Regions from separate parts of the Pseudoduganella sp. UC29_106 genome, predicted to be linked through region 1. Evidence: riboswitches for the same ligand, from Rfam matches in the RefSeq annotation. Region 1 holds a riboswitch; the other holds the start of a gene.
The links. A riboswitch is a leader RNA that binds a small molecule or an ion and turns the genes downstream of it on or off. The one in region 1 is predicted to bind thiamine pyrophosphate.
Positions count from the first base shown of each region.

Region 2: linked by a shared signal. The riboswitch ahead of thiC (phosphomethylpyrimidine synthase ThiC) and the one ahead of ACHMW6_RS23100 (TonB-dependent siderophore receptor) in region 1 are both predicted to bind thiamine pyrophosphate.

Region 1 is NZ_CP171977.1:4,609,398-4,614,095, forward strand. It holds gene ACHMW6_RS23080 (GFA family protein) at 1-215, opposite strand, end outside; gene ACHMW6_RS23085 (immunity 26/phosphotriesterase HocA family protein) at 221-679, opposite strand; partial or broken gene ACHMW6_RS23090 (hypothetical protein) at 717-1,159, opposite strand; gene ACHMW6_RS23095 (iron-containing alcohol dehydrogenase) at 1,125-2,282, shown strand; TPP riboswitch at 2,379-2,474, shown strand; gene ACHMW6_RS23100 (TonB-dependent siderophore receptor) at 2,528-4,615, shown strand.
Region 2 is NZ_CP171977.1:701,460-706,157, forward strand. It holds gene ACHMW6_RS03885 (S8 family serine peptidase) at 1-625, opposite strand, end outside; gene ACHMW6_RS03890 (hypothetical protein) at 726-1,343, opposite strand; TPP riboswitch at 1,428-1,530, shown strand; gene thiC (phosphomethylpyrimidine synthase ThiC) at 1,601-3,463, shown strand; gene thiS (sulfur carrier protein ThiS) at 3,460-3,663, shown strand; gene ACHMW6_RS03905 (thiazole synthase) at 3,760-4,539, shown strand; gene ACHMW6_RS03910 (hydroxymethylpyrimidine/phosphomethylpyrimidine kinase) at 4,536-4,698, shown strand, end outside.

The DNA.
Region 1 (4,698 bases):
CATTGCGGGCAGAATTGGCGCGTGATGCCCGGGCTCGACGCATATGACACCGGCGTGCCTGCAAACCGCACCCCCGAGCGCCGCACGCTGAACCAGGCCACGGCGGGCGCGCCGGCCGCGCGGCGGCACATGGAACAATGACACAAGGTGCTGTGGAAGGCCGGGCCCTCCGCTTCATAGCGCACCGCCCCACACAAACAGCCGCCCCTGTACATGATGCCTACTCCAGAAGTTTAGTCATCAGCAGCTCGGTCGAACCGTAGCCGTACAAAGAATCGCTCTCCAGGCCCTGGGTTTCATAGGGCACGGACACCTCGCGTTCCGGCTTGGCCGGATCGTCCGCATACGTAGCCTGCCAGGCGCGCTTCAGCGCGTCGGCTCGTCGGATGAACATGGGCACGGGCCAGTCCTCGCGCCGGTAGTTCACCATATTGCCGATCACCGGCCAGCGCCCGTTCGCCACGGCCACATCGCCGGTGCGGATAACCTTGAGCGCATCAGCCGGCTTCAGCTCCTGGACGTCGGCCAGGGTCGGCAGCGTCCAGTGCGTGGGGCCAAACAGGTAGGCCAGCATGACCTTGCCCTGCGGCGACAGGCGCGCCACCAGTCCGGTGGCGTAACCGCCGTTTTTTAAGGGAATGGCAAACCAGCTTCCTTCCCGGTACGGCTGCAACTTCATTCACATCCTTTCAGTGCGCGCCACACCGTTCCGCCTACTAATCGTAGTGGAACTGCGCAGCGATGGGACCCGCCTTGAACAGCGCTTCCTTCATTTCCTTGTCTAGTTTTGGATCACGGCGGCGTACCCACTCCAGCAGCATCGCAATATGCTTGCGCGTGCCGTCCCGTTGGCTGGCCATGACCAGCTTCAGCTCCGGTCCGTGCAGACTTCGATGCGCTGGTTTTGCAAATCCAGCATTTCTATCTTTTCGCTGAGCGAGGTGAGCGCACGGTGCATGTCCAGCACCTGGGCGTTCAGATAGTCGCGCGGTTCGACAACGTGTTCCTGCGTCATTCCAGTCTCCTTAGGCATGCGGGTACACGCATTGTCTGCCTGCGGCGCGGATTTCTCAAGTGTAGCCGGTCGCCGGCAAGGGTGTCGCACGGAACGTATAATCCCCTGCATGAACAATTTTGAATACCTGAATCCGACCCGCATCCTCTTCGGCGCGGGCCAGATCGCCTCCGTGGCGAACCATATTCCACCCACCGCCCGTGTGCTGATGCTGTTTGGCGGTGGCAGTATCAAGGCTAATGGCACTTACGACGAAGTCAAGGCCGCACTGGCCGGCCATTTCGTGGTCGAATTCGGCGGCATCGAACCCAATCCGCATTATGAAACGCTGATGCGGGCTGTGGAGCTGGTCAAATCCGAGAAAATCGATTTCCTGGTGGCCGTGGGCGGCGGTTCCGTCATCGATGGCAGCAAGTTCGTGGCCGCGGCCGCCGTTTTCGATGGCGAACCGTGGGATATCCTGGCCAAGGGCGGCAAGGTCGTCCAGGGCGCCCTGCCCTTCGGCGCCGTGCTGACGCTGCCGGCCACCGGTTCCGAGATGAACAGCGCCAGCGTGATCACCCGCGCCGCCACCCGCGAAAAGCGCGCTTTCGCCAGCCCGCACGTGTATCCGCAGTTCTCCGTGCTGGATCCGTCCAAGACCTTCACCCTGCCCCTGCGCCAGGTCGGCAACGGCGTGGTCGACGCTTTCGTGCACGTGATGGAGCAGTACATGACCTATCCGGCCGACGCGCCGGTGCAGGACCGCTTCGCCGAAGGCCTGCTGCTGACGCTGATCGAACAGGGTCCGCGCGTGCTGGCTGCGCCGGAAGACTTGTCCGTGCGCGCCAACATCATGTGGACAGCCACCATGGCGCTGAACGGCCTGATCGGCGTGGGCGTGCCGCAGGACTGGTCCACCCACATGATCGGGCACGAGCTGACGGCTTTGTATGGCCTGGATCATGCGCAGACGCTGGCCGTTGTGCTGCCGGGCATCCTGTCCGTCAAGCGCGAGGCCAAGCGCGGCAAGCTGCTGCAGTATGCCGAGCGGGTCTGGGGCCTGCGCGAGGGGTCGGAGGATGCGCGGATTGACGCGGCCATCGAGCGCACGCGCGCCTTCTTTGAACAGATGGGCGTGCCTACGCAGCTTTCCTCCTACCAGCTCGACGCCTCCGCCATTGACGCTGTGGCCTCGGCCCTGGAGGCTGGCGGCCTCGTCAAGCTTGGCGAGCACCGGGACGTGACGCCATCCGTCGCACGCGCTGCACTTCAACTCAGCCTTTAAACGCTTTGGGGTCAGGCACGAAATGGAACATGAGCCCGCTTCGGGAAGCGGGCTCATGTTCCATTTCGTGCCTGACCCCATTGGTGTGATAGAATCCGCCATCGCTAGGGGTCCTGGGCTTTGCCCGGGTGAGAAATACCCTCCGTACCTGATCTGGATAATGCCAGCGAAGGAAAGCGCAAAGTTGTCTGAACCCCTCCTTTGAGTGCTCCCGAGTTGGTCGTCAAGAACCATAAGAGCACAACATGAATCAATCCCGCACCGCCCTGACCGCCATCGCGCTGGCTGCCGCGCAGCTTGCGAACGCACAGACCACTGAAACGAAGATGACCGAAGTGGTCATCACCGCCAACCGCGCCATCGCCGAACGCTCCTCCGTGGCGGGCTTTTCCGACGCGCCGCTGATCCAGACTCCAGCCTCCGTCAGCGTGATCACGCGCGAGCAGATGCAGGATCTGCAAATCCGCAGCACCACCGACGCATCGAAGTACGACGCCAGCATCGGCGACGCCTACAATGCCGTCGGCTACGCCGAGCAATTCTCGATCCGCGGCTTCAAGCTGGATAACGCCAGCTCCTACCGCAAGGACGGCCACGCGATTTCGGGCGACACCCAGATCCCGCTGGAGAACAAGGAAAGCATCGAAGTGCTGAAGGGCCTGTCCGGCCTGCAGATGGGCGTGTCCGCGCCGGGCGGCATCGTCAACTACGTGACCAAGCGTCCGACCGAGAACACGCTGCGCTCCGCGCTGTTCGAAGTGAGCGAGCGCGGCACGCTGTACGGCGCCCTGGACCTGGGCGGCCGCTTCGAAGACCGCCGCTTCGGCTACCGCATCAATGCAGCCGGCGAGCGCCTGCGCTCCTACGTCAAGGGGGCGGACGGCCACCGCTCCTTCATCTCCGGCGCCTTCGACTGGCAGATCACGCCACAGGCGCTGCTGCAGATCGATGCCGATTACCAGAACAAGTCCCAGCTCACCGCGCCCGGCTATCAGCTGATCAGCGGCTTCAAGCTGCCTGATGTCGATGCCGACGTGCTGCTGAACGACCAGCCCTGGGCCAAGCCGGTGAAGACCGAGTCCAGCAACTTCGGCGCCACCTTCAAGTACCAGTTCTCGCCGGACTGGCAGGCGACGGTGTCGGCCAACCAGCACATCTTCAAGCGCGATGACTACACCGCCTTCCCTTACGGCTGCAGCAGCGAAGAGCTGTGGCCAGGCTTCTGCGCCAATGGCGACTACGACGTCTACGATTACAAGAGTCTGGGCGAAGAGAAGAAGCCTTTCTCGGCGCGCGCGCAGATCCACGGCAAGTTCGCGACCGGCGCCATTCGCCATGAGGTGACGGGCGGCCTGTCCTTCTTCCGCAACAAGGAAAGCTGGGGCGATTACCAGTATGACTGGGCCGGCGTTTCGAATATCTACCATCCTCTCGTGGTCGCCCCCGTGCCAGGCACCAGCGGTCCTGTTTCCGTGCGCCGCCATGACACCGAACGTGCCGTCTACCTGCAGGATATCGTTGGCCTGACCAACGACCTGGCCCTGCATGCCGGCGCGCGCTATGTGCAAGTGAAGCGCGATGAAGTGGGCGTCGAGCCGTCGAGCCACAACTTCTGGCTGCCGAACGTGGCGCTGGTGTACAGCCCGCGCGCCGACCTGTCGGCCTACGCTTCGTACTCGCAGGGCCTGCAGCACGGCGGTGTGGCGCCGATCGAGACCACCAACCAGAACCGCGCGCTGGAGCCGGGCAAGTCCAAACAGGTGGAAGTGGGCGTGAAGACCGTTATCGGCGGCATCAGCGCCACCGCTGCGCTGTTCCAGATCGAGCAGGGCCTGGAGTATATCGACACCTCCAACACCTTCGTGCGCAATGGCCAGGAGCGCCATCGCGGACTGGAACTGTCGGCACAGGGCAAGGTGACGAGGCAGCTGAACGTTGGCGCCTCCGTAGCCGCGCTGCACACCGAGCAAAGCGGCACCGGACAGGACTTCTACGATGGCAAACGCGTGACCAATGTGCCGGCCTTCCGTTCTTCCGTATTCGCGGATTACGCCGTGGCTGAAGTGCCTGGCCTGAAGCTGGATGCAGACTGGCAGTTCGCGGGCAAGAAGGCTTTCGACGCGATGAACACGACCTTTGTGCCGAAGTATCATGTGCTGAATCTGGGCGGTTCCTACGCCACCAAGGTGGGCGGCATGCCGCTTGTGGTGCGCGCGCAGGTGCGCAATGCGCTGGATAAGTTTTACTGGCGTGATGTGACGCCGGATCTGGGGGGGTATCTGTTCCCGGGGGCGCCGCGGACGTTCCGGCTTTCGGCGCAAGTCGACTTCTGATCACACACGGCGGATCAATGATCCGCCCTACAGCCCCTGCGGGGCCAACTCATCGACGGTGCGTAGGGCGGATCGTTTTGATC
Region 2 (4,698 bases), 3.4 Mb from region 1:
AAGCCCAGCCGTCCGCACCGAACACTTTCACGATGTGCAGCTGGATATTCTTGTTAGGGTTCACGCCGACCACGCCCAGCGCGTTGTTGACGGCGGCGATGGTGCCGGCCACGTGGCTGCCGTGGTGATTTTCGTCGGTGTACCACCAGCCCGTGCCGCGGTCCCATTCGCCCGTCAGACGATTGCCGACCAGGTCTTCGTGGTTGGCATCGATGCCGGAGTCGACGATACACACCTTGCGGTTACCGGCCGACGCGTCGGACAGCTGGTCAGCCTGGACCATGCTGATGCCATAGGGCACGCTCTGCCCGCCCGTTGCGCCTTGTTTCGACAAGGCCAGCGCATAGCGCTTCTCATCCTCTTCGACATACAGCACGTTCGGATTGTTCTGCAAGCCTTTCAGCGCCTGGGTCGGCACTTCGAGCGCCATGGCGTCCATGCCGAAGATTTCGTGCACGACGGCGCCGTGCGCAGCGGCGGCTGCCTTGTGGATTTCGGCGGCCTTGCCGGGCTGGAAGGATACGACGACGCGCACCTTGTCGGGGGCGGCGGCGGAAGCGGGCAAGGTGTTGGCGGAAAGGGCGGCCAGAATGGCCAGCGACAGGATTTTATTGCCGTGCTTCATGGTTCATCTCTCCCAAGACAGTGTGTGAAACACTAACGAGAGTAGGACACATGCTCAGCCGGTGGCAACCGAATTCGTAGTCGGGTTGTGTAAACACAAATTACTGACGGCAATATACATTCCAGGCGGTAAGGTCGGCGCGGGTTTTTCGTACCGAAATGCGGGCTGTTCCGCCAATATCGTTGTCGAAGACAAGCAGGGGCAGGCGGTCGGGCGCCTGCTCCAGGGCGGAGAGGTGGAAGTTGCGCGAGCGCATGGGCGCGCAGCTGGTGTTGCCGGCCATCAGCAGGCGCGCCGACTTCAGGATTTCCGCCTGCTGCTGCAGCAGGCGCAGGATGTCGAGCTCCGGCAGTTCGGTGCGCAGCTCGACCGGCGCGGGGGGCGGCGCGCCGCATTGCGGCGTGTGGTGGATCCAGGTGAGCAGAAGCTTGCGTTCGAGCTCCTGCCACGTCTTGTCTTCGCGCTCGAACAGGGTGCGCGTCATGCGGCACAGGGGCAGTACGGCGCGCTGCGGCGGCGCGTCCATGCTGGCGCTCAGCCGCCAGGCCACGCCGCCCCGCTTGCGATGCGCCTGCACCTGCGGCACGGGGCCGGACGGATAGTGCGCGCGATAAAACGCTTCAAACGCCTTCTGTTCGGCCGGCGTCGCCTCGCGCAACTGCTCCTGCGCCATCGCCGCCGCAGGCAGCATCAGCGCCGCCCATATTGCTCTTCGCATTGTGTCCCTCCCGCCGCGAATTATAGCGGCGGGGGCTATGCGGCGCGCAAAGGACGCGGTATGATGCCTTCGCTGCCGCAAGGCGGCACACGCTAGGGGTCCTGTGCGGCGCGAGCTGCGCGGGTGAGAAATACCCTCCGAACCTGATCTGGATAATGCCAGCGAAGGGAAGCTTCAGGATGTCCGCATGCACCGCTTAGCCGGGTGTGCGTGTGCAACCTAACCTCCTTTGCTGGCTCCTGCCGCAAAGGAGCCAAATGAACGCCAATCCGAAATTCCTCGCCGTCGAGGCCGAGGTGGACAGCGCAGCGATCGCACCGCTGCCCAATTCCCGCAAAATCTACGTCAACGGCAGCTGCCCGGATATTCGCGTGCCGATGCGCGAAATCAGCCTGTCGGGCAACAACCCGCCCGTCACCGTGTACGACACGTCCGGTCCGTACACCGATCCGGAAGCGCAGATCGATATCCGCAAGGGCCTGGGCACGCCGCGCTCCGCCTGGATCGCGCAGCGCGGCGATACCGTGCAGCTGAACGGCCCCACGTCCGACTATGGCCGCCAGCGCCTGGCCGACCAGGAACTGGACGCGCTGCGCTTCGAGTTGCACCGCCAGCCGCGCCGCGCGGCGCCTGGCCGCAACGTGAGCCAGATGCACTACGCGCGCCAGGGCATCATCACGCCGGAAATGGAATACATCGCCATCCGCGAAAACCTGCGCCGCAAGGAATACCTGGAGAGCCTGCGCGCCTCCGGTCCGGACGGCGAAAAGATGGCGCGCCTGCTGGGCCGCCAGCACCGCGGCGAAAGCTTCGGCGCCTCCATCCCGCAGGAGATCACGCCGGAATTCGTGCGCGACGAAGTGGCGCGCGGCCGCGCGGTCATCCCCGCCAACATCAATCACCCGGAGTGCGAGCCGATGATCATCGGCCGCAACTTCCTGGTGAAGATCAACGCCAATATCGGCAATTCGGCGGTCACCTCGTCGATCGGCGAGGAAGTGGAGAAGATGACCTGGGCCATCCGCTGGGGCGGCGACACGGTGATGGACCTCTCCACCGGCAAGCATATCCACGAAACGCGCGAATGGATCATCCGCAACAGCCCGGTGCCGATCGGCACGGTGCCGATCTACCAGGCGCTGGAAAAAGTGAACGGCAAGGCCGAGGACCTGACCTGGGAAATCTTCCGCGACACGCTGATTGAACAGGCGGAGCAGGGCGTCGACTACTTCACCATCCATGCCGGCGTGCTGCTGCGCTATGTGCCGCTGACGGCGGAACGCATGACGGGCATCGTCTCGCGCGGCGGCTCCATCATGGCCAAATGGTGCCTGGCCCACCACAAGGAAAACTTCCTGTACACGCACTTCGAAGAGATCTGCGAAATCATGAAGGCGTATGACGTGACCTTCAGCCTGGGCGACGGCCTGCGTCCAGGCTCGGTCTACGACGCCAACGATGACGCCCAGCTGGGCGAGCTGCGCACCCTGGGCGAGCTGACGCAGATCGCGTGGAAGCACGATGTGCAGGTGATGATCGAAGGCCCGGGCCACGTGCCGATGCAGCTGATCAAGGAGAACATGGACCTGCAGCTGGAGCAGTGCGGCGAGGCGCCGTTCTACACGCTGGGCCCCTTGACGACGGACATCGCGCCGGGCTACGACCACATCACCTCCGGCATCGGCGCCGCGCAGATCGGCTGGTACGGCACGGCCATGCTGTGCTACGTGACGCCGAAGGAGCACCTCGGCCTGCCGGACAAGGATGATGTGAAAGAGGGCATCATCACCTACAAGATCGCGGCCCACGCGGCGGACCTGGCGAAAGGCCATCCGGGCGCGCAGATCCGCGACAACGCCCTGTCCAAGGCGCGCTTCGAGTTCCGCTGGGAAGACCAGTTCAACCTCGGCCTCGACCCGGACAAGGCGCGCGCCTTCCACGACGAGACCCTGCCCAAGGATTCGGCCAAGGTGGCGCATTTCTGCTCCATGTGCGGCCCGCATTTCTGCTCGATGAAGATCACGCAGGAAGTGCGCGAGTTCGCCGAGCGCGGCATGCAGGAGAAGTCGATCGAGTTCGTGCGCAACGGCGCGCAGATCTACCGCGGGGAACAGGCGTGATCGAGATCGAGCTGAACGGGGCGCTGCACCGCGTGCCGGCGCAGCAGACCTTGCACGAGCTGATCGAGGCGCTGCAGCTGGGCGGACAGGCGCTGGCGCTGGCCGTCAACCGCAGCGTGGTGCCGCGCCAGCGCTGGGCGGGGCATACGCTGGCAGCGCATGACAAGGTGGACATCGTGCGCGCCATCGGCGGCGGTTAGAACCCACACCATGAAACAGGTGTCTGCCACGATGTGGCAGACACCAGCTTTGCGCCGCGGGTTTTGCGCGGCGCCGGCAAGGAAAAGGAAAAAACCATGAACGACCTGCTCACAATCGCAGGAAAGCAGTACAAGAGCCGTCTGCTGGTCGGCAGCGGCAAATACAAGGACCTGCAGCAAACCCGCGAAGCGACCGACGCCGCCGAGGCGGAAATCATCACCGTGGCGATCCGCCGCGTGAACATCGGCCAGGACCCGAAGGCGCCAAGCCTGCTGGATGTCCTGCCGCCGTCCGACTACACCATCCTGCCCAACACGGCCGGCTGCTACACCGCGAAAGACGCCGTCTATACCCTGCAAATGGCGCGCGAACTGCTGAACGGCCACAAGCTGGTCAAGCTGGAAGTGCTGGGCGATGAAAAGACGCTGTTCCCCAACATGCCCGAAACGCTGGTCGCCGCCAAGGAACTGGTGAAAGACGGCTTCGACGTGATGGTCTACTGCAGCGACGATCCGATCCAGGCGCGCATGCTGGAAGACATCGGCTGCGTGGCCGTGATGCCGCTGGCGTCGCTGATCGGCTCGGGCATGGGCATCCTGAATCCGTGGAACCTGTCCTTGATCATCGAGCAGTCCCAGGTGCCGGTTCTGGTCGATGCCGGCGTGGGCACGGCGTCCGACGCGGCGATTGCGATGGAGCTGGGCTGCGACGGTGTGCTGATGAACACCGCGATTGCCGCCGCGGGCGACCCGGTGCGCATGGCGAACGCCATGAAGCTGGGCGTGCGGGCGGGCCGCGAGGCTTATCTGGCGGGACGCATGCCAAGGCGCTTTGCCGCCTCGCCATCCTCGCCGATGGCCGGGAGGCTGGCTTGAACGAGCGGCCGTGCGTGCTGGTGTTCGCGGGCGCTGACCCGTCCGGGGGCGCCGGCATCGCAGCCGATATCCAGGCCATCACGGCGCTTGGCGCCCATCCGCTGCCGGTGCTGACCGCGCTGACGGTGCAGGATAATAACCACGTGCACGGCGTGCTGC